One region of the Staphylococcus ursi genome, then DNA from elsewhere that is predicted to be linked to it. Evidence: riboswitches for the same ligand, from Rfam matches in the RefSeq annotation. Region 1 holds a riboswitch; each other region holds the start of a gene.

Region 1 (8,103 bases):
AGTTATTTAATCGTGGCGGTCTTGAATCGATGTTCTATACGATTTCACTTACACTTGTTGCTATGACGTTTGGTGGCTTACTTGAATATTCTGGTATGTTAAAAGCACTGATTTCCGTCATATTAAAGTTTGCGAAAAATACAGGTTCATTGATTGCGTCTGTCATCATTTCATGTGTAGGGACGAACTTTTCTTGCTCTGAACAATATATTTCTATCATCGTGCCGTCTCGTATGTATGTCTCAACATTTATTGATAAAGGACTACACCCTAAAAATTTATCACGTGCATTAGAAGACGGGGGGACGTTGACATCTGTATTTGCCCCTTGGAATACATGTGGTGTGTTTATCTTTACTACATTAGGCGTTTCTGTCAGTCAATATGGACCATTTGCGATATTGAACTATATTGTGCCGATCATTTCGATTATTTACGGCTTTACAGGTTTTAAAATTATTAAATTGTCGCCAGCAGAAAAAACGTATTATCAACAACAAGAAACGACTAATTAAGCAAGCACTGAAAAGGGTAAATGAAATGAAAAATGGGTATAACTATAAAGAGGTGATAATATGCCAATAGTTTATTACGATGATCGTTGTATTTATTGTTATAATTATGCCATTTGGTTAATACGTCACGGACTTTCTAGAAGTTATCAGTTTGTGCCGTTAAAAAGTACAGCAGGGGAAGCGTTGAAAAAAGCCCACCCTGAAGTGTTGGAATATAATAGTGTGGTACTCCAAGAAGGGGACCATCTCACATTTCAATCTACAGCGATTGCGAAATTGATTTTTACGTTAGATGGTTATAAATGGTTAGCTGCATTACTGTGGCTCGTTCCAAAACCGTTGCGAAATTTAGGTTATCAATTGTTTGCGGATAACCGTGATAAAATGTGGAAAACGACTTGGGCGAAAGCCAATGCTTATGAACAGACCTTTTTCAAACAAAGCCAAGTCCCTACAAAAGAATAAGTAATCAAGCAATGAAGGACATCATTTTTAAAACTTTTAACAAATGTAAATTATTTCTCAATACAATATTGCAAAACTTGCCCTCGCGTTCCCAGGGGGCTTGCCTCAACTCAATTTGGCTTGATTCATTTGTAAACTTGATGGAAGGCAAATTGGATTTTGGGAGCAGTACAGAAATCTCATGTGCAACAAAGATTTCGTAGTACTGCCCCGCAAGGCTGACTAGATTTCTTAAAAGCGAAAGTATTGAGAAGTCAGACAGCTACTGCGATAAACAGTAATCACTATTAAAGTATGATGGTAGAATTTGTTTACGTATTCATCCCTCGGGAGTCTCGGGCAGTCCATGCAATCTTTATTGCTATTCGAAATAATAATATGAGTTTTAAAGTTAAATGATGTCCTTTATTTCTATATTCAAAATGATATGATGTTTAAATTTGAAGTACTGAGATATCCCATTATTCAGTCGTTTAATAGTTGTTTCATAATTGAATCATAAAAAACCCACCTACATTGTCATGTTAGGTGGCTTTTTTAACCATTATTCAGCGATTTCTAATGCGACTTCCATCATTTGTGTGAAAGAATTTTGACGCTCTTCTGCTGTTGTTGCTTCATCGCGAAGTAAATGGTCACTCACTGTGAAAATACCTAATGCTTTTTTGCCTGCTTTTGTCGCATTTAAATACAAACCTGCGGATTCCATTTCAACACCTAAAATGCCCATCTCAATCCATTTTTGGTTGAAGTCTGGGTTCGCATTGTAGAATGTATCTGAAGATAAAATGTTACCTACGTGGGCACGTGCACCGATTTCATCAGCTTTTTCTTTCGCTTTCACGACTAAATCAAAGTCAGCGAGTGGGGAGAAGTGACCTGGAATTTGGAATTGATCTACGTAATCTGAGTTTGTTGATGCGCCTTGACCAATAATAATATCGTAAAGTTGAATATCTTCTTGCATTGCACCACAAGAACCGATACGAATAATCGTGTCTACATCAAAGAAATGATAAAGCTCGTATGAATAAATACCGATACTTGGAATCCCCATACCTGATCCCATTACAGAGATTTCTTTACCTTTATACGTACCTGTATAACCAAACATGTTACGTACGTCGTTAAATTGCTCAACGTTTTCTAAAAAGTTTTCAGCAATAAACTTTGCACGTAATGGATCACCTGGCATTAAGACTGTTTTTGCAATTTTTTTACCATTAGGTTGAATGTGTGGTGTGCCTTGAGTCATCTAAAACATCTCCTTAATTCGTTATTATCACTTTAAAGATAACAGATGTATCGTTAAATGTCGACGAAGTTTTGAAGGAGACGTATGAATAAAAGTTGATGAATTGATAAATAATCAGAAATTCTTTCGTTTCACCAATCGTAGTCATTCGTATATAATAAAAGCGGATACAACAATAGGGTAACTTTAAAATGATATAGAAAAGAGGGAATAGCCATGAGAATGGTTGATATTATTGCTAAAAAAAGGGATGGACATGCTTTAACGAAAGAAGAAATTGAATTTGTCGTAAAGGGTTATACAAATGATGACATTCCTGATTATCAAATGTCTAGTTTAGCAATGGCAATTTTTTTCCAAGATATGACAGATGAAGAACGTGCGCACTTAACGATGGCGATGGTGGAATCGGGTGATCAAATCGACCTCTCTAACATTGAAGGGATTAAAGTCGACAAGCACTCAACAGGTGGTGTAGGTGATACAACGACACTTGTTCTTGCGCCATTAGTTGCGGCATTAGATATACCTGTTGCGAAAATGAGTGGTCGTGGTTTAGGTCATACAGGTGGCACGATTGATAAATTAGAATCAGTAGAAGGCTTCCACGTTGAAATTTCAGAAGAAACATTCGTGAAGTTAGTGAATGAAGATCGTGTAGCAGTCATTGGTCAAACAGGTAATTTAACGCCTGCAGACAAAAAGATTTATGCGCTCCGTGATGTAACAGCGACAGTGAACTCTATTCCATTAATTGCGTCATCAATTATGAGTAAAAAAATTGCAGCGGGTGCTGATGCGATTGTATTAGACGTTAAAACGGGTAACGGCGCATTTATGAAAACTGTTGAAGATGCTGAACAATTGGCACATGCAATGGTTAAAATTGGTAACCAAGTTGGACGTCAAACGATGGCGATGATTTCTGATATGAGCCAGCCACTCGGTCGTGCGATTGGTAACGCGCTCGAATTGCAAGAAGCGATCGATACGTTGAAAGGTGATGGTCCTGAAGATTTAACAGAACTTGTATTAACTTTAGGCTCTCAAATGGTTGTGCTTGCTCAAAAAGCGAAAGATTTAGATGAAGCACGTGGTATGTTACAAGAAGTGATTGATAACGGTAAAGCACTAGAAAAATTCAAAACATTCTTAAGCAATCAAGGTGGAGACGCATCTGTTGTCGATGATCCATCAAAATTACCAACGGCACAATATCAATTTGAATTACCAGCCAAACGTAGCGGTGTCGTTTCGGAAATGATTGCCAATGAAATCGGTATTGCTTCAATGATGTTAGGTGCGGGTCGTCAAACAAAAGAAGATGTCATTGATTTAGCAGTGGGGCTCGTATTGAACAAAAAAGTCGGTGATCGTGTAGAAGAAGGCGAATCATTATTGACGATTTATGCGAATAGTGAAGATGTAGAACAAGTCAAACAAAAATTGTATGATAACATTACTATTTCAGACCACGCAGAACAGCCACAGCTCATTCATACAATCATTACTGAATAAAGGATGATAGGATGAAAAAACTAGGTCGAATCGTATTAGGTCTCGCATTTATAGCAATTGGTGTCTTACATTTTACGAGAGAGCGCCAATTTAGAAATATTGTGCCGGCATATTTACCTTTACGTAAAACAGCTGTACTTGTGACAGGTGTGTGCGAAATTGTAATCGGTGTGTTGTTAGTGTTGCGACGCCCGTCAAACGCATTGAAAAATTGGATTAACGCATTTTTACTTGCCGTTTTTCCTGCCAACATTTATATGGCACGTAAAAAATTGCCATTAGGTGACAAACCATTATCGGATACTGCTTTATACGGACGTCTCCCGATGCAATTTGTATTGATGTATATGATTAAGAAATTATAGTGAAAAATAAACCGAGGAACCACACAGTAAAATCGTGTCGTTGCTCGGTTTTTAAATACTTATTTGCCAGTACCAAAGACGTCATGCCATTGGACACGTTTGTCTAAAAAGGCTTGTGCGATTTCTTTTGCACCTTCTAATGAGTGTGAAGCAGCCCAACCGCATTGAACTTCATTGCACGCAGGCACTTCATCAGCGGCTAAAACATCTTGTAACGTTTGTTCGACAATGTTTAACACATCATCATAATCGGTATGGTTAATGAAAGAGACGTAGAACCCTGTTTGGCAACCCATTGGACTTAAGTCGACTACTTTGTCTGAATGGTTACGAATATTTTCAGCCATTAAATGTTCTAAAGAATGAAGTCCTGGCATTTCCATATGTTCTTTGTTAGGTTGTTTGAAGCGAATATCATATTTGTAAATGTCATCTCCATTGAGCCCTTGCATTTTACCCGCAAGACGAATATATGGTGCGACCACTTTCGTATGATCTAAATTAAAACTTTCAACGTTCATTATTGGCATTGGTATGACCTCCTTCATGTTTAAATCCATTTTAACATATTCCAATCAAGATGAAAGGGGGGCGACAAAGTTTTTAAATGCCGATATAATAGGGAAAGGAGCTTTAAACTTATTATTACGAGTGGTTTAATATGAATTGATGCATTAAAAAATTTTTTGTGAGTCAGCGCAAAGTCGTTGAGACATGAAAATGTGATGCAAAAAGAGTAAAATATAGTATGAAAATTTTGAAGAGTGTTAAAAATAACATGACAAAGTGCGGAAAATTCGTTAAAATAATTACAAAATTGAATCAATATTTATCAAGAGCGGTGGAGGGAATTGGCCCGATGAAACCCAGCAACCTCATCGTACGGCGATAAAGGTGCGAATTCCAACAGTGTAAATGCTGAAAGATAAATGAAGGCAGAGATGTTATCACATATATACATCAGTCACACTTATCAATGTTTGTGTTGGATGTAAATGGGGATAACATTTTTTGTTTAAGGAGGAGTAACATGGTGACAACGGTAGAGCAACGTATTTTAGATTATATCGATCAACATAGATGGGCTTATATAGATATGAGTCATCAAATTCATGGACGTCCAGAACTCGGTAACGAAGAAATTTTTGCATCGCGTTTGCTGATTGAAAATTTAAAAGAACACAATTTTGAAGTTGAGCGCGACATTGCAGGGCATTCTACAGGTTTTATTGCGACATACGACTCGGAAGTTGAGGGGCCGACCATCAGTTATCTCGCTGAATATGATGCATTGCCAGGTTTAGGGCATGCTTGCGGTCATAATATTATTGGAACATCAAGCATGTTAGCAGCTATTGCATTAAAACAAGTGGTAGATGACATTGGCGGTAAAGTCATTCTGTTCGGTTGTCCGGCAGAAGAAGGTGGCGAAAATGGGAGTGCGAAGGCATCATACGTTCGAGAAGGGCTCTTTGACGACGTCGATGTTGCCTTAATGATTCATCCGGGTAATGAAACGTATTCGACTATTCCAACACTTGCTGTAGACGTACTAGATATTAAGTTTTACGGCCAAAGTGCGCACGCTTCAGAAAATGCTGCAGAAGCACGCAACGCTTTAGATGCAATGTTGAGCTATTTTAATGGGGTCGCACAACTCCGTCAACATATTAAAAAGACTGAACGTGTGCATGGCGTCATTTTAGATGGCGGTCAAGCAGCGAACATTATTCCTGACTTTACGCATGCGCGGTTTTACACACGTGCAACGACAAGAAAAGACTTGGATGTACTCACTTCAAGAGTGCATGATATTGCGCGTGGTGCAGCGATACAAACGGGATGTGATTTTGAATTTGAACCGATTCAAAACGGTGTGAACGAATTCATTAAATCACCGTTGTTAGATCAATTATTCGAACATTATGCAACGGAACTTGGTGAAGAAGTCAGTCATGATGATTTTGGCTACGGTTCGACTGATACGGGGAATGTCAGTCATGTCGTGCCAACGATTCATCCGCACGTCAAAATTGGTCCAAGAAGTTTAGTCGGCCATACTCACCGTTTTCGTGAAGCTGCAGCAAGTCCAATGGGGGATGACGCACTCATTAAAGGCGCAAAAATGATCGCATTAATGGGGGCCAAGTTAATACAAGATCAAACGTTATTAGCCGAGATACAAAAGGAGCATCAACATAAAAGGGAGAAATGACAAAATGACACACAATATTCAATATCGAAGTCAATTAACAATGGGAGAAATTTATGACACGAACATCGTTTACACGTCAAGACCCTCATATGTGTCGAATCCTTGGTTAGCACCAGATGAACATCAATCCAACTTTTTAACAGGGCGTGAATTACTGATTGCACAATTGCCAGTCATCGTTCATGAAGCGAGTGTCACTGACAGATTACAACAGTTATTTCAACTCATAGGACGAGAAATTCCGGATAATGTCATTACGTTTCACGACCAAGAAAGTTATGAACAGACATTAAAACGACTGACAGAAGAGGAAGCGCGTTTAATTTATTTCCAATATGTCCATGGGGATAATATTGTTGACGCGAATCACTATGCGATGGACAAACAGTTATTCAAAGACTTAAACAACAAATCATTAATTCCGAAATGGACGGGTGGCCAATATGTGCCTGAGCGCGAAATTGTCGCATTTCAAGATTTCAAAACGGCAGTCCAACAGTGGGAGTTACCGCTCGTCATTAAACCAGGAGATGACTTGCCGACTGCAGGGGGTTACGGCGTCATGATTTGTTATAACGAAAATGATTTGGAGAAAGCCATCGCACGTGTCGAAAAAGCTGAAGCGGCGACAGACACTTTAATTATCGAACAATGTGTTGAAGCTGTCGATAACTATTGCGTTCAGTTTGCATGGCACCCCGAAGATGGTATCGTGTACTTAGGTTCGGCTAAACAACTGACAAATGCGTATGGCTTTTATAACGGCAACATCAATGCGATAACTGTGCCAGAACAAGTCATTCAAGCAGGGTATGAGATTATGGATATCGCTGTTAAAAAAGGATTTATCGGCATTGCTGGGTTTGATTTACTCGTCGATAAACATGGCGATGTATATGCCATTGATTTAAATTTTAGACAAAATGGGTCGACAAGTATGTTATTGCTCAAAGATCAACTAACGGGTCCACATCACAAGTTTTACAGTTATTTTGCGAATGGAAACAATGCACGATTCTTTGATGCGATTCGTCACTTTGTTCAACGCGGTGTCTTGTATCCACTTTCCTACTATGACGGGGATTGGTATAAAGAAGAACACGTCAATTCGAGATTTGGGTGTATTTGGCATGCCGACAGTCCAGAACAAATTGAGGCATATGAAAAACAATTTATAGCACGTGCAGGCTTATAAAACACGATTCGTTGAGGTATGTTATAGTTGAAGGAGAACATATCATCGAAATTTGACGAATAGCGATGTCTAGTTTATATTTGTCAGTGATTTTGATTGAAAAAAGGAGCAGAGTCATGTCATATAAGAATGAGCGTTTTTACAAAGATATACTTACAAACGAACAATTTTTTATTGCTGTCAAGGATAAAAAAATGATTAAGCACCGTTATAATGACAAATTGTTATTTTGCTTTTGGACACGTGAATCTTTAGCCAAAGCGTATTTAGATAATTTGAATATTGAATACGACAAAATTAAAACAATGGATATTGACCGTTTTGCAACTTATGAATTGGACGAGATGTTTGATGAAGAAGACGAAGCATTGGTGAATGTGACGGATGATGCAGAAGGCCATGAAATTAAAATTGTAGAAGCAACAAATGATTTGATGACAGATTTAGACAACATTCGTATTCGTGAGTTTGTGCAAGATGTGGCGAAAACAGATACCGTTTATGGTTTGAGTCAAAAAGGCGACCGTCAATTTATGATTGTTTATGATGAAAATGACAACTTTGATCAGTCGCAT
Region 2 (8,103 bases), 730 kb from region 1:
GTCTCTATTTTAATACGCTTAATCCGTTACTTAACGCACACTTCACATCTATTATTAAACTCATTTTTGTATGTAGTGTCGTCAATTGTTTAATATTATTGTTAGCCATTCGTTTTGCTGACAAATCTATTAAACATTTACCAGAGCGTCGAAATTGGATCCATAAAGCCTCTAAAATTCAACCATTGTTACTACTCATCGTATTAGTGTTACATCTTCTTGCTTCACTTTACACATTTGGCATCATTTAAAATAAAGAAATTTGAAGAGAAATGGTGATATTTTGAAGTATATTTTAATCTTTTTAGGTGGTTGCATAGGTGCACTATTGAGATGGCAAACGAGCTTCATAACAATTGGATATCATTTACCGATAGGCACCTTCATTGCAAATTTGGTAGGTGCCTTTTTAATGGGCTATTTCACAGAACGCCTTCATCATTGGAACACAAACCATCCGAAGCTTAAACAAGGTCTGACAACAGGATTTTTAGGCGCTTTAACGACATTTTCCACTTTTCAATTAGAACTTGTCACACTCGCACAACAGTTAGACTGGTTGACTTTAATCATATATGGATTGTTCAGTTATTCTGGCGGTCTCATCTGTTGTTTCTTAGGGTACAAATTAGGGGGTGTGCATGCATGAATATGTTATTAGTGGCATTAGGTGGTGGAATCGGAGCTGTATTACGCGCCTTCATCAGTGCGACAACATCACGTTATATGAACACGTCATTCCCTATCGCGACCTTAATCGTTAATCTTATGGGTTCGTTTTGTATCGGTTATTTCAATCACCTCACATTGTTATCACCTGAATTAAAGCTATTGATGATTACAGGTTTACTCGGTGGTTTCACGACATTTTCAACATTAACTTTGGAACTGCTCTATATGTTGAATACAAAAATGTGGGGCCGATTGATCTTGTATAGTACCCTCCAATTTGTCGGCTGTTTTGTACTCTGTTTCATCGGCATGCAGTTGTAGTCATTTAAATACTTATGCATAAAAGATAAAGCAACGTTACTGTATTGATGCAACGTTGCTTTTGATGTATCACAAATTTATATTTACGAAACGTCGAAAATTACTTCCCATCAAAATGTAACGGATCATGTCCGATACGACGATCTTCATTCAATCCATCTAATGCTTCCATTTGACCAAGTGATAATTCAAAGTCAAATACGTTTAAATTCTCTTCAATACGACTTGGTGTGATTGATTTAGGAATTGTTACAACACCATGTTGCACGTTCCAACGAATAATGACTTGTGCGGGTGACTTTCCAACTTCGGTAGCCACTTGTTTTACAGTATCATCTTCTAAAATTTGTGCATTCATTAATGGCGACCAAGATTCCAAATGGATATTTTGCGCTTCTAAATACACGCGTAAACGTTTTTGTGTTAAATATGGGTGGAATTCCACTTGGTTAATGACTGGTTTAATACGTGAAGTTGCTAATAACTTATCCAAATGTTCCACATTAAAGTTACTTACACCAATATTTTTCACTTTTTGATCGTGATATAAATCTTCCATACCTTTCCACGTATCAATCATGACATCTTCATCTAATCCTGGCCAATGCACTAAATACAAATCTAAATAGTCGAGTCCAAGGCGGTCTAATGAAGCTTGATATGCCGCTGCAACATTTTCACGACCGTAATCAGTTAACCATAATTTTGAAGTAATAAACAAATCTTTGCGCGTTAAACCCGTTTCTGCTAAAGCTTCACGAATCCCCTCGCCCACTTTTTCTTCATTTTGATAAATCATCGCAGTATCAATACTACGATAGCCACTTTTAATCGCATGTTTGACAGCTTCTTTTGCAGTATCATTGTTTTCAACTCTAAAGACTCCTAAACCCACTTGAGGCATTTGATTGCCATTGTAAAACGTTACATGTTTCATATGTCATCGCTCCTTTGTAATCTAACCTTATCGTATCGAATCGTGACGCCATTGCGCAATCAATACACCCTACAAATATACATGATGACCCATACTTTTGAATCTTTACACTTAAATCCGTCTCAACAAAACAAAAAGAGCCGGAGATAACACTCCAGCCCTAATGATATTTAATTAAATGATTCAATTTCGTCCATAATATATTGTAAATCGTTCACATCATATTGAATCCGTCCGTGGAACACAAAGCGATTGAAAAACTCATTCAGTTGTTCCGGACCTACCAATACTTTTGTAACACCTTGTGACGCATAATTTGAAATTGTGACATCATCTTCATGACGCGGATTGAAATATAAAATAGGTGTTGGTGTATATTTCAAATCTAACTCGTGCTGTAACTTCACAGCTAAAGCTTCCACATGGGCTAAACGGTCTGTGTAATCCACAACTGACAATGCATTTTGAGATGCTTCACTTTGATCTAAAACAACTGTTTGCGGCGTTTGTGGGCTTAAGTTCAACGTTTTAAACACTTGTTCCATCATTGGATTGTCAGAAAATTGCTGTTGACTGATGCCTTGATAAACATGCCCTTTTAACAATTCTGAATCAATTACATAAAGGCCTGTGCGTGTTAAAACGAGATGACTGACACGTGTAATGTCTTCTAAGTCATTCGTTGGTAAAAAGATATTCGCCATGATATGCATATCTTCTGGACGGATTCTCTTTTCTTTGACTAAACGCTCACGAATGCCAAGTAAACGCATATCTGTCACATATTCACTATGATTTTTAGAGAATAGTTTCAGTGCATCGATTTCTCTGTTTTTTGAAGATACCATTGTTTCGTATTCTTCTTTATGACGCGTTTCTGCTTTTTTCTTGTCGATGCGGACTTTTTCAAGTTCTTCTTGATGTTCGTGTGTTAATTTATCTTGTTTTGTTTGATATTGATTCGCATAAGTTTCTTTCGCTTTCTTTTTGCTTTTCAATGCCACTAAAAACAAAATAAAGAATAATGCTGCTACAACAATCGCAGCAATGAGGCCGATTTCCATTGGACCAAATTGTGTCATGAGCAATACCTTCCTTTATCACTTTTCTACAGTTATTTCTATTATATTAAATAACTATAAAATTAGCGATAGTTATCATCAAGAAATTTATTTTAATGCATTGACTGTTTCTTGTAAAACTTCAACTTTATCTGTACGTTCCCATGGCAATTGCACATCATTACGTCCAAAGTGACCGTATGCCGCAGTTTGTTTATAAATCGGCTTTTGTAAATCTAACATTTGAATAATACCTGCTGGGCGTAAATCAAAATTTTGTCTTACGGCTTCAATTAATACATTTTCACTTACTTTACCAGTGTTAAATGTGTCAATGGCAATCGAAACAGGTTGTGCCACCCCAATCGCATATGCCAATTGGACTTCACATTTATCAGCGAAGTTAGCTGCTACAATATTTTTAGCGACATAACGTGCCGCATACGCAGCTGAACGGTCTACTTTTGTCGGATCTTTACCAGAGAATGCACCGCCGCCGTGACGCGCATACCCCCCGTAAGTATCAACAATAATTTTACGACCTGTTAAACCTGCGTCTCCTTGAGGTCCACCGATAACGAAACGGCCTGTAGGGTTGATGAAAAATTTTGTTTCTTCATCTAACAATTGTTTATCTACAGTCGGATAAATAACGAATTCTTTAATATCATTTTGAATTTTTTCAAGTTCAATTTCTTCGTGATGCTGCGTTGAAATTACGATCGTATCAATACGTTTCGGTTGATTATTTTCATCATATTCCACTGTGACTTGGACTTTACCATCTGGACGTAAATAATCTAAAGTACCATTTTTACGTACTTCTGATAAACGTTTCGATAATTTATGAGACAAGTCAATCGGTAATGGCATGAATGTGTCTGTTTCATTCGTCGCGAAACCAAACATTAAACCTTGGTCACCTGCACCTGTGTTTAATACTTCTTCGTTTCCTGCTTCACGGTATTCTAAAGCACGGTCGACCCCTTGTGCAATATCAGGTGATTGTTCATCAATCGCTGTTAAGACAGACATCGTTTTGTAGTCATAACCATATTTCGCACGTGTGTATCCAATTTCTTTTACTGTTTCACGAACGACTTTTGGAATATCAACATAAGTTGAAGTTGTAATCTCACCAACGATTAAAGCCATCCCTGTCGTTACCGTCGTCTCACAAGCCACGCGCGCATTCGGGTCTCCTTTTAAAATTTCATCTAAAATTGCGTCTGAAATTTGGTCAGCAATTTTGTCTGGATGACCTTCAGTAACTGATTCTGAAGTGAATAAACGTCTGTTATAAGTCATAATAAACTCCTTTTTGTTATGTATTACGAACATTCTCTATCTGAGCTCAATAAAAAAGAGCCTTTCAACACTATAAAATAGAGTGAAGGCTCTAACGTCCATTCGCTCTTATCGTTCAGACAAGTATTGTGTCTGCAAACGGTTTGGCACCTTTCTTCGTTAAAAGAGGTTGCTGGGTTTCATAGGGTCCATGTCCCTCCACCACTCAGGATAAGAGAATCCGTTAAAATCATATTACAAAACTTTAATACCGATGTCAATTTCATCTTACCGCCCTTTTCAAAATGATGCGTGAAACATCTTTGTCGTTTACATTTATTTTTCTACTTTGATGTAACATTACTTTACTTTCTTTATTTTATCTTAATTTTTTTCTTCATTGAGTAGGGATTATTTAACGAATATGTTATACTCTTTAATTGTAAAGGCTTACATTGCCGAAACTACTTTGGAGGGATATTATCATGTCATTCGACAAACATGCGATTGAAACAGTAGCTAACAAGCCGAGTTCACATTTTCAACTCACAACGACTGAATTGTACAACAAAATTTTAAAGAGAAATGAAGCCGAACTGACAGAATTAGGTGCAATCAATGCGAAAACTGGAGAGTATACGGGGCGTTCTCCAAAAGATAAATTCATTGTTGATAATCCACAAATTAAAGACGATATCGATTGGGGTTCCATTAACCAACCGATCTCAGAAGAAAAATTCTTAAATCTTTATGAAAAAGTTGTGAAGTACTTAGATGAAAGAGACGAATTGTTCGTATTCAACGGTTATGCAGGGAGTGACCAAGAATCACAACTGAAACTCACAGTCATCAACGAATTTGCATGGCATAATCTATTTGCTCAAAACTTGTTTATTAAGCCAAGTTCAAAAGAAGAAGCATCAAAAATTAAAGCGGACTTCACGATTATTTCTGCACCACGCTTTAAAGCAGATCCTGAAGTAGATGGCACGCGTTCTGAAACATTTGTCATCATTTCATTCAAACATAAAATCATTTTAATTGGTGGTACAGAATACGCTGGAGAAATGAAAAAATCTGTGTTCTCTATTATGAACTATTTATTGCCACAACAAGGTATTATGAGTATGCACTGCTCTGCCAATGTAGGTGACAAAGGAGACGTCGCATTATTCTTCGGCCTTTCTGGTACAGGTAAAACAACACTTTCAGCAGACCCAAATCGTAAATTAATTGGTGATGACGAGCACGGTTGGAATGAAAATGGTGTATTTAATATTGAAGGAGGTTGCTATGCGAAAGCAATCAACCTCTCTGCAGAAAAAGAACCACAAATTTTTGACGCTATCCGTTACGGAACAGTGTTAGAAAACTTAGTCGTTGATGAGCACGGTCACATTGATTTTGATGACAACAAATACACTGAAAATACACGTGCCGCATACCCTATCAACTATATCGATAACATTGTGTTACCTTCCAAAGCGTCACATCCAAATACCATTATTTTCTTAACAGCAGATGCGTTCGGCGTACTGCCACCGATTTCAAAATTAGATAAAGACCAAGCGATGTATCATTTCTTAAGTGGTTTCACATCTAAATTGGCAGGTACAGAACGTGGTATTACAGAGCCGCAACCATCATTCTCAACATGCTTTGGTGCACCATTCTTACCATTACGTGCAGAAGTCTACGCTGAATTATTAGGTGACTTAATCGACAAGCACGATGTTGATGTATACCTTGTAAACACAGGTTGGACAGGTGGCCAATTTGGTGTCGGTAACCGTATCCAATTAAAATACACACGTAAAATGGTGAATGAAGCGATTAACGGTAAATTAAAAACAGCTACATTTGAAAAAGACGACATTTTCGGTTTATCGATTCCAACTGAAATTGAAGATGTCCCAACAACAATTTTACAACCTAAAAACGCATGGACAGACCCAACTGCATACGAAGAACAAGCACAAAACCTTGTCAATCGCTTTAAAGAGAACTTCAAAAAATTTGGCGAGGATGCCCAACAATTAGAAGCAGCAGGTGGATTTAAAGGTCAATCAGCAGAATAGTCATTAAAAAAAGCAGTGTTCATTTCTTGTTAGACAAGAGATGACACTACTTTTTATTTGGTTGGAGCTGTCGTATTTTAGTGCCTATCTATTCTTCTGATGCTAGCAATGTACTTAAATAATTCTAAAACCAATAAAAATGCCACATAAAGTTGTAATTGATATCTGACTTGTAATATTTCCAAACAACTGTAAATCCATACATTTCCTTATATTTTTTATTCCATTTAAAATAATAAGGTATTTTCATAGCAGTTGTTTTTACATCACTTTTTACACAATCTTCAACTCGTGCCGCTATTCCTATATCATATTTTCCTATTTGCCAACGAGCACCATCGTTTATATTATCTCCAAATCGGTCAATGTATCTGGCTTTTCTAATATTGACATCTGTACAAATTTTGAGGTGTTGAAAATCCTCAAATTCATGTCGGTAAGGTTTCATCCGATAAACACCTTCAACAAAAAGTATCGTATTCGGTTTCGGATATACAGTGTTAATAGACATTTGAATTGGCTGATTATTTAACTCTAACCAAAAATGCCCTAAAGGTGTTTTTAAAACATCATAAGCGACATTGACATCCACTAAATTCTTTTTACTCGAAAGATTACATACCTTCCCCTTTTCAAGTAATTCATTTAAAGTTTCCGACACTTCATCAGCAAGATTCGGTAATTTTTGCAAAACTGTCTTCACCTTATTGAGTGAAATTGGCAGTTGGTGAGCTGGACTTTTAAAAGCTTTAATCACTTGTGCTTCTCTTTCAATGTGTTTTTTACCTACTGGGACTAAAACCCATTCCCAAGGAGAAAGGTTTTGTTTTGGACTATAATACATATAAACCTTTTCATATGGAGAAAACCTTACTTGACAAAACGGTAGTAGTTTATGCGGTTTCCATAATAACTCCGGCTCAAGTGGTCGCTTCTCAACACCAACATCATTAGTCAACCAAATATTACATGTAGGACAACAATATGCATCAAAATCAAAGAAATAGCATGAGCTTACTCCACAAGTATGACAAATTTTACTTTGATCAATCCAACCATCTAATTCCACACCATTGATTATTATTTTGTCATTTGCTTCATAAAGATTGATTTTTAAGCCCTCATTAAATTGTGTCAACCAATCACCAAATTGAATACCATTTATACTGTCAATTAACACTTCTGTCCATCGTTCTTTCAACGACTTCCCATTAAAAATATTCGAATTAAACAGTTCTTCAACGTTTTCAAATGTTTTTAGTTCTGAATAGTCGGAAAAAAATTCCGAATAAGGGTTTTCTTCCCCATTTATACAGCCGATAAAATAGCAAACATCATTATTATCGCTTTTAAATGAAAAAGCCAAATTATCAAGTTTCATACCATTATTCAATAAATTTATAAAATATTCTAGATTAACTCGTTGAATTTCTAAATAAGAATCCTCTTTAGATCTAATTGGAATTCTTAAACCTAAAGCACCAAACTTAAAACTATAATAGCCGTCAGCAAACTGAAACTTTATTCTGTTGCCATCCAAAATCAATTCAGTTAAAGGCTGTGCGTAGATGTCTTCTATCATTTGACTAGAAGAACCACTATCATATACAGTCAACTCCCATACTAAGGTGACATCGTTCTTTTCATTTGAGTCGAAACGCGGAGCCTCAATTGTAATAATTCTTTTTGAATTTTTTATGTCCCAAAAAGCCGTTCCAATCCAGTAATCACGAAACCCATTCACTGT
Region 3 (8,103 bases), 880 kb from region 1:
GACATCTTATCACGTATTCCAAACCTTATTCACGATGATGTACCTGAAGGTGAAGATGATTCTGATAATGTAGAACTTAAAAGATGGGGTACACCACGTGAGTTCGACTTTGAAGCGAAAGCACACTGGGACTTAGTAGAATCATTAGAAATGGCAGACTTTGACCGTGCCGCACGTGTATCTGGTGCACGTTTCGTTTATTTAACAAATGACGGTGCTAAATTAGAGCGTGCGTTAATGAACTTTATGATTACGATGCATACGACACAACACGGTTACCGCGAAATGATGGTGCCTCAATTAGTCAATGCTAAAGCGATGTACGGTACAGGACAATTACCTAAATTTGAAGAAGATTTATTTAAAGTAGAAAAAGAAGGCTTATACACAATTCCAACTGCAGAAGTACCTTTGACAAACTACTATAGAGACGAAATTGTACAGCCGGGTGTCTTACCAGCTAAGTTTACAGGTCAATCAGCATGTTTCAGAAGTGAAGCGGGATCAGCAGGCCGTGATACACGTGGTTTAATCCGTCTTCACCAATTCAATAAAGTTGAAATGGTACGTATCGAAAAACCTGAAGATTCATGGGACGCTTTAGAAGAAATGACATCAAATGCAGAAGCGATTCTTGAAGCATTGAACTTACCATACCGTCGCGTGATTTTATGTACAGGCGATATTGGTTTCGGTGCAAGTAAAACATATGACTTAGAAGTATGGTTACCAAGCTACAATGACTACAAAGAAATCAGCTCATGTTCAAACTGTGTAGACTTCCAAGCGCGTCGTGCAAATATCCGTTTCAAACGTGATAAAGATGCCAAACCTGAATACGCACATACGTTAAATGGCTCTGGTTTAGCAGTAGGTCGTACATTTGCGGCGATTGTAGAGAACTATCAAAATGAAGACGGTACGATTACGGTGCCTGAACCGTTAGTGCCATTCATGGGTGGACAAACTGTCATTAAACCTCTATAAGATGAAAATGAAGTTACGAACAATTAAATAAAGGTGAGTTGAAATCAAATCAGGAGCTCGTATTTTTAATATGCGAACTTCTGATTTTTTACGTCTGAAGAGGGCAAGGGAGGGTAAAAAGTAATAAAAGTAAAAAATAAGACATACCTCATCAATTGTTATCTCAATATTATTAAATCTATATAAACTCCTTTATAAAAGTGTTTTTACACGGTAGGTTAGGCTGAGGTACGTATGAGGTAAGACTGACTTGATAGCGTAATGAGATAAGTTGTACTATAATAAGAAAAATTTTCAAGGGGGTGAGTCTCAATGTCTTATACTACATTTAAACAAGGTATCCAAGATTGTCTCCCAACTGTACTAGGATATGCTGGGGTAGGCTTTTCATTTGGAATTGTAAGTGTCACATCAGGATTCAACATTTTAGAAATATTACTGCTCTCTTTACTCGTTTATGCAGGGGCAGCACAATTTATTATTATCGCACTCATTGCCGTACAGACACCGATTTGGGTCATTGTGCTCACTGCAATGATTGTCAATAGTCGTATGTTTTTATTAAGTATGACATTGGCGCCGAATTTCAAACATGATCATTTGATACATAGGGTAGGTGTAGGGTCTTTGTTAACGGATGAAACATTTGCTGTTGCTATCACGCCTTATTCGAAAGGGCACACGATTACATATCAGTGGATGTATGGCTTAAATTTATTGGCCTACTTATTTTGGGCATTGGTCACTGTGCTCGGGGGATTGTTAGGTGATTTCTTCCAACATCCAGAAGTATTTGGCTTAGACTATGCGATTACAGCGATGTTTATCTTTTTAGCAATTTCACAATTTGAGGGCATTACGAAATCGAAGTTACGTGTGTATCTCTACTTAGTTGCAATTGTTATTGTTATGATGTTACTACTCAGTTTGTTTTTGCCTTCATATTTAGCAATTTTACTTGCATCGACTTTAAGTGCGACGATAGGGATGGTGATTGACCGATGAGCATGTACGTATTTTGGACGATCTTTTTAGCAGGACTTGGCACTTTACTCATCAGAATCACCCCTTTTGTCATGATTTCGCGTATGGAACTGTCTGAAAAGGTGCTCAAGTGGCTGACGTTTATTCCGATTACTTTATTTACTGCATTAGTGGTGGATGGATTCATTCAGCAACAAGGAGGTGTGATGGGTTATACATTGAATTGGAACTTTATCATCGCGCTCATTCCGACACTTATCATTGCTTTTTGGACAAGGAGTTTAACGATAACAGTCATTGTCGGTATGGTCAGTGTGGCATTGTTGAGAACTATCGGATTATTCTAACAATCATTTGCATACGTGATAGGTTTGCGGTATGATTAAAGACACAACATAACTTTAATTAAAAATAAGCTTATTAAGAGAAGTTGAGGGATTTGGCCCAGTGACACTTCAGCAACCACTTATCGTTATAAGTACGGTGCTACAACCAACCACGTCATGTGGATGATAAGTTCATTTAAAAACTGACTTACGAACGTTGTATAGCCGTCAAAGGTTGTACAACTTTTTTAATTTTTAGAGGGAGGGCAGACTAAAATGGTGAATTATCACGTGGACACATTAGCATTAGGTGCATTTACGACAGAATCCGGTGAAACGATTGAAAATTTGAAACTTCGGTATGAGTATGTAGGTTATCCTGGCCAACCACTCGTCGTCGTATGTCATGCGTTGACAGGCAACCATCTCACTTATGGTACAGAAGACAATCCAGGGTGGTGGCGAGAGATTATTGATGGGGGGTATATGCCAGTTCATGATTATCAATTTCTAACATTTAATGTGATTGGTAGTCCATTTGGGTCGAGTTCTCGTTTAACAGATCCAAACTTCCCAAAAAAGCTCACAATGCGAGATATTGTGCGTGCCCTTGAGAAAGGCATCGAAGCGTTAGGTCATCAAAAAATCGACATTCTCATCGGTGGCTCATTAGGTGGCATGCAAGTGATGGAGCTCCTCTACAATCAAAAATTCGAAGTGAAAAAGGCTGTCATTTTAGCAGCTACTGAAAAAACGTCTTCTTATAGTCGGGCGTTTAATGAAATTGCGAGACAAGCTATTCATTTAGCAGGAGAAGAAGGGTTAAGTATCGCGCGGCAACTCGGCTTTTTAACGTACCGGTCCTCTAAAAGTTATGATGCGCGCTTCACACCTGATGAAGTAGTGTTATACCAAAAGCATCAAGGCGACAAATTTAAAGAACAGTTTGATTTGCAATGTTATTTAACACTCCTCGATGTATTAGATAGTCATGACATTCACCATGGTAGAGATGATGTCGCAAACGTATTCCAATCATTAGACACGAAAGTACTCACGCTCGGCTTTACAGATGACTTGCTGTATCCAGATGACCAAGTCGCTGCGTTAGGCTGTTATTTCAAATATCACCGCCATTTCTTTGTGCCTGATAATGTAGGTCATGATGGCTTTTTATTGAATTTTAACGATTGGGCACCGTACCTTTATCATTTCCTAAAAGTTTCACGATTTAGACGCTAACTTTAGACGAAAACGTTACCTTTTTGTTATAATTGCGTCAACTAAGAATACTAGACAAGAAGCTATATTTTAGGGATAATAGCTAAAATATAGCTTTTCTAATGTGTTTAAGAAAAGTGACGTTTTGTAATTCAATTGTAAGACGCGTGAAATCATGTGGCGCAAATTGTATTCATATTACAAAGCCTGTAAAATAGAATTTATAGACTATAATAGTTTGGAAGTGGCGTCTTTGTTTTCGAAAATTAATCCTAAAGCAACCCTAATCAGCATTGTGGCGTTGTTAGCGGTGACTTTAGTTATACATGTTATGCCTGGATTAGCAATTATTTTGGCATGCTTTAGTTTAATCCCAGGTATCGTTTTATGGTACCAATCTAAGCATTCGTTTGGCTTAGTCGCACTCATCGCGATAATTCTCTCAACGCTCACAGGCAACGTTTTTGTGATGACATTTTTAATCATTATTTTAGTTTTAAGTATGGTTATTAGTCAGTTATTAGTCCAACGTGCTTCTAAAGAGCGCATCTTATATTCAGTGACATTCGTGGCAAGTGTTTTAACATTAAGTGCGATAATGATTTTACAAACTTTGAAAAAAATCCCGTATGCTGATGACTTATTGCAACCGTATCGTGCAATTGTGCATCAAACTGCAGAGTTAGAAAATTTGGATCAACAAGCACAAGAGATTTTAAACAATTCGCTTCAACAACTCGCAATACAGTTGCCGGGGATGATTGTAGTAGCGATTGCAATTTATGCTATCATCACATTGCTCATCATTTTCCCGATTTTACGTAAGTTCAAAGTGGCAACACCTGTATTTCGCCCACTTTTTTTCTGGCAAATGAAGCGTTCAGTTTTCATTATGTATGCATTGGCATTATTAACAACGATTACAACACAACCTGCCACTACGCCGAATAGCATTGGCATTAATTTCCAAATCGTTTTAGGTTTCTTATTGGTTATTCAAGGTTTAAGTTTTATTCATTTCTTTGCATCTATTAAAAAAATGCCCGGCGCGTTAAAAGTGATTTTAGTGATTGTCGGTGTGCTATTTTATCCAATGACACGCCTTATTGGTTTACTCGATTTGGGATTGAATTTAAAACGTATGATAAAAAATGATAAGAGGTGACAAGATGAATCGTCATTCAATGAAGAAAGCGTTGATCGTACCTTTCTTAGTGATTACCGTTACAGCAATCATCATTGTAGGTCTATCCTTTTTCTTTAATCAGTGGCTTGCGTTTATCGCTGCTATTCTGTTATTTGTCATGCTCATTATCAGTATCTTTATTTTTAGACGTTTCTATCGTTATTTAGATCGTTATTTAGATGATTTGAGTGGCAAAATATCAGTAGGTAGTGATCGTGCAGTTAAGACGATGCCACTAGGTTTAATTGTGTTAAATGAAAATGATCAAATTGAGTGGGTCAACCCTTTCATGTCAGAACGGATTGAAAGGAATGTTATTTCAGATCCGATCAATGAAGTGTACCCGAATATTTTAAAGCAACTCGAAAAAGCGAAAGAAATTGAAATAGCAGATGGTGCTTACGCCTATCGCGTCCGTTATTCAGAAAAAGAACATATTTTGTATTTTATAGATATTACGGAAGAAGCAACCATCCAACAAGCGTACGATGATCAACAGCCGATTATTGCGACACTTTTTTTAGATAACTATGATGAAATTACGCAAAATATGAACGATACGCAACGTTCTGAAATCAACTCGATGGTGACACGTGTCATTAGTCGTTGGGCACAAGAACATAATGTGTATTTCAAGCGTTACAGTTCTGATCAATTTATCGCATACTTGAATCGTCGTATTTTACGTGAATTAGAAGAGACAAAGTTTGATATTTTAAGCCAGCTTCGTGAAAAAAGTGTCGGTTATCGTACACAACTCACTTTAAGTATTGGTGTAGGTGAAGGCTCAGAAAACTTAATTGACTTAGGTGAATTGTCACAATCAGGTCTTGATCTCGCATTAGGCCGTGGTGGTGACCAAGTTGCGATTAAAAATATGAATGGCAACGTACGTTTTTACGGCGGTAAGACTGACCCGATGGAAAAACGTACCCGTGTAAGAGCGCGTGTGATTTCCCATGCATTGAAAGACATTTTGTTAGAAGGCGACAAAGTCATCGTTATGGGACATAAACGTCCAGACTTAGATGCGATTGGTGCGGCGATTGGTGTGACTCGATTTGCGATGATGAACAACTTGGAAGCGTACATCGTGTTAAATGAATCTGACATCGATCCTACATTACGTCGTGTGATGGATGAAATCGATGAAAAACCAGAATTGAAAGAGCGTTTTGTGACGTCCGATGATGCATGGAATATGATGACATCTCGTACAACACTTGTCGTCGTAGATACGCATAAACCGGAAATGGTTATTGATGAGAACATTTTAAATAAAGCCAATCGTAAAGTGGTTATTGATCATCACCGTCGTGGCGAAAGCTTTATTTCAAGTCCGTTACTCGTCTACATGGAGCCATATGCAAGCTCTACCGCAGAACTTGTGACAGAGCTACTCGAGTATCAACCGACTGAACAACGCTTAACACGCTTAGAATCAACTGTAATGTATGCAGGTATCATCGTCGATACACGTAACTTTACATTGCGTACAGGCTCTCGTACATTTGATGCAGCAAGTTATCTCCGTGCGCACGGGGCTGATACAATCTTGACGCAACATTTCTTAAAAGATGATATTGAGACGTATATTAACCGTTCAGAGTTGATTCGTACGGTGAAATTACAAGAGAATGGTATCGCAATCGCACATGGTCCGGATGACAAAATCTACCATCCTGTGACCGTGGCCCAAGCAGCCGATGAATTGTTGAGTCTCGATGGTGTCGAAGCGGCGTATGTCGTTGCGCGTCGTGAAGAAAATCTCGTCGGTATGTCTGCCCGCTCACTCGGCGAATTCAACGTCCAACTCACTATGGAAGCATTGGGCGGTGGCGGTCATCTCACAAACGCTGCAACACAACTAGAGGGCGTGAGTGTTGAAGCGGCTATCGAAAAATTACAACAAGCGATTAATGAACAATTGGATAGGAGTGACGAATCATGAAAGTGATTTTTACACAAGATGTTAAAGGTAAAGGGAAACAAGGTGAAGTTAAAGACGTACCAGTGGGTTATGCGAACAACTTCTTAATCAAAAATGGTTATGCTGTTGAAGCAACACCAGGGAACTTGAAACAATTAGAACAAAAAAATAAACGTATTGAAAAAGACAAACAACAAGAGCTTGAAGATGCGAAAGCGTTGAAAGAGCGTTTAGCAGAGCTTGAAGTTGAAGTCAAAGCGAAATCTGGTGAAGGCGGTAAATTGTTCGGTTCTATTATTACGAAACAAATCGCTGAAGCATTGAAAGCGCAACATGATATTAAGATTGATAAACGTAAAATGGAATTGCCACACGGTATTCATGCGTTAGGTTATACCAATGTGCCTGTGAAGCTTCATAAAGAGGTTGAAGGTACGATTCGTGTGCATACTGTAGAGCAATAATGATAAGGTTGTGAGGAAAGCTGGTGCAGAGGTCACCGGCTTTTTTCATTACACATTTGTAATATCATAGAGAAAAAGAGTTTAAAAGGATTTGATAAGATGGAAAATATAGAAAAAGAGTTAAAAAGATATGTGTGGGTTTATATCATATCCATGATTCCAATGTTTTTCATTATCAATGTTTTACCTAAAGACAATCTTTTTGAAATAATAATGTCTCTTATTATTGTTATGCTATCTTCTATTGGATTATCCACGGTTATTATTTACATCTTATATTAGAGAAAGAAAAGGAAGTAATAAAAATTATGATGAGTATGTTAATTCATGAATCTCAAGACATGTGAGTATAGAAGCGAGATGCATTTGTGAACATGCTTAATCGTGTATTGTGATTCGGTTTAGGTTATTATAGAATATGTTAAGTATATGTCATGAAAGTGAGGAGGTCATTGGCATGGATGAAATGTATGAACATAATCGAATGCCACACAGTCATGAGGCGGAACAATCTGTACTGGGGGCGATTTTTCTCGACCCAGAATTGATGTCGTCCACGCAAGAAATTTTGTTGCCTGAATCATTTTATCGTGGTGCGCATCAGCATATTTTCCGTGCGATGATGGACCTGAATGAAGATGGCAAAGATATTGATATTGTGACTGTTTTGGATCGACTCACACAAGAAGGGGTCGTGAATGAAGCGGGAGGTCCCCAATATCTTGCTGAAATTACATCGAATGTACCGACAACGCGAAATATTCAATACTACACAGACGTGGTGTTCAAAAATGCAGTCAAACGCAAGCTGATTCACACTGCGGATAGTATTGCGAATGATGGCTATAATGATGAATTAGATTTAGATACCGTGCTGAACGATGCAGAACGTCGTATTTTGGAGCTGTCTTCTACGCGTGAGAGTGATGGTTTTAAAGATATTCGTGATGTATTGGGGCAAGTTTACGATAATGCGGAACAATTGGATCAAAATAGTGGTCAAAC

The links. A riboswitch is a leader RNA that binds a small molecule or an ion and turns the genes downstream of it on or off. The one in region 1 is predicted to bind S-adenosylmethionine.
Region 2: another riboswitch for S-adenosylmethionine. It lies ahead of metK (methionine adenosyltransferase); the one in region 1 lies ahead of GZH82_RS09450 (M20 family metallopeptidase).
Region 3: another riboswitch for S-adenosylmethionine. It lies ahead of metX (homoserine O-acetyltransferase MetX); the one in region 1 lies ahead of GZH82_RS09450 (M20 family metallopeptidase).

Annotation. Positions count from the first base shown of each region.
Region 1 is NZ_CP048279.1:2,028,792-2,036,894, reverse strand. It holds gene nhaC (Na+/H+ antiporter NhaC) at 1-515, shown strand, start outside; gene GZH82_RS09475 (thiol-disulfide oxidoreductase DCC family protein) at 576-980, shown strand; gene deoD (purine-nucleoside phosphorylase) at 1,525-2,235, opposite strand; gene GZH82_RS09465 (pyrimidine-nucleoside phosphorylase) at 2,452-3,753, shown strand; gene GZH82_RS09460 (DoxX family protein) at 3,765-4,118, shown strand; gene GZH82_RS09455 (S-ribosylhomocysteine lyase) at 4,178-4,648, opposite strand; SAM riboswitch class I at 4,945-5,050, shown strand; gene GZH82_RS09450 (M20 family metallopeptidase) at 5,149-6,333, shown strand; gene ldmS (L-aspartate--L-methionine ligase LdmS) at 6,338-7,528, shown strand; gene GZH82_RS09440 (DUF2750 domain-containing protein) at 7,645-8,103, shown strand, end outside.
Region 2 is NZ_CP048279.1:1,295,964-1,304,066, reverse strand. It holds gene GZH82_RS06055 (hypothetical protein) at 1-251, shown strand, start outside; gene crcB (fluoride efflux transporter CrcB) at 284-649, shown strand; gene crcB (fluoride efflux transporter CrcB) at 646-993, shown strand; gene GZH82_RS06040 (aldo/keto reductase) at 1,094-1,930, opposite strand; gene GZH82_RS06035 (NERD domain-containing protein) at 2,101-3,012, opposite strand; gene metK (methionine adenosyltransferase) at 3,100-4,299, opposite strand; SAM riboswitch class I at 4,405-4,516, opposite strand; gene pckA (phosphoenolpyruvate carboxykinase (ATP)) at 4,764-6,356, shown strand; gene GZH82_RS06020 (hypothetical protein) at 6,481-8,103, opposite strand, start outside.
Region 3 is NZ_CP048279.1:13,280-21,382, forward strand. It holds gene serS (serine--tRNA ligase) at 1-987, shown strand, start outside; gene GZH82_RS00055 (AzlC family ABC transporter permease) at 1,300-1,992, shown strand; gene GZH82_RS00060 (AzlD domain-containing protein) at 1,989-2,318, shown strand; SAM riboswitch class I at 2,386-2,490, shown strand; gene metX (homoserine O-acetyltransferase MetX) at 2,574-3,539, shown strand; gene GZH82_RS00070 (DUF2232 domain-containing protein) at 3,850-4,683, shown strand; gene GZH82_RS00075 (DHH family phosphoesterase) at 4,688-6,655, shown strand; gene rplI (50S ribosomal protein L9) at 6,652-7,098, shown strand; gene GZH82_RS14010 (DUF6007 family protein) at 7,252-7,380, shown strand; gene dnaB (replicative DNA helicase) at 7,556-8,103, shown strand, end outside.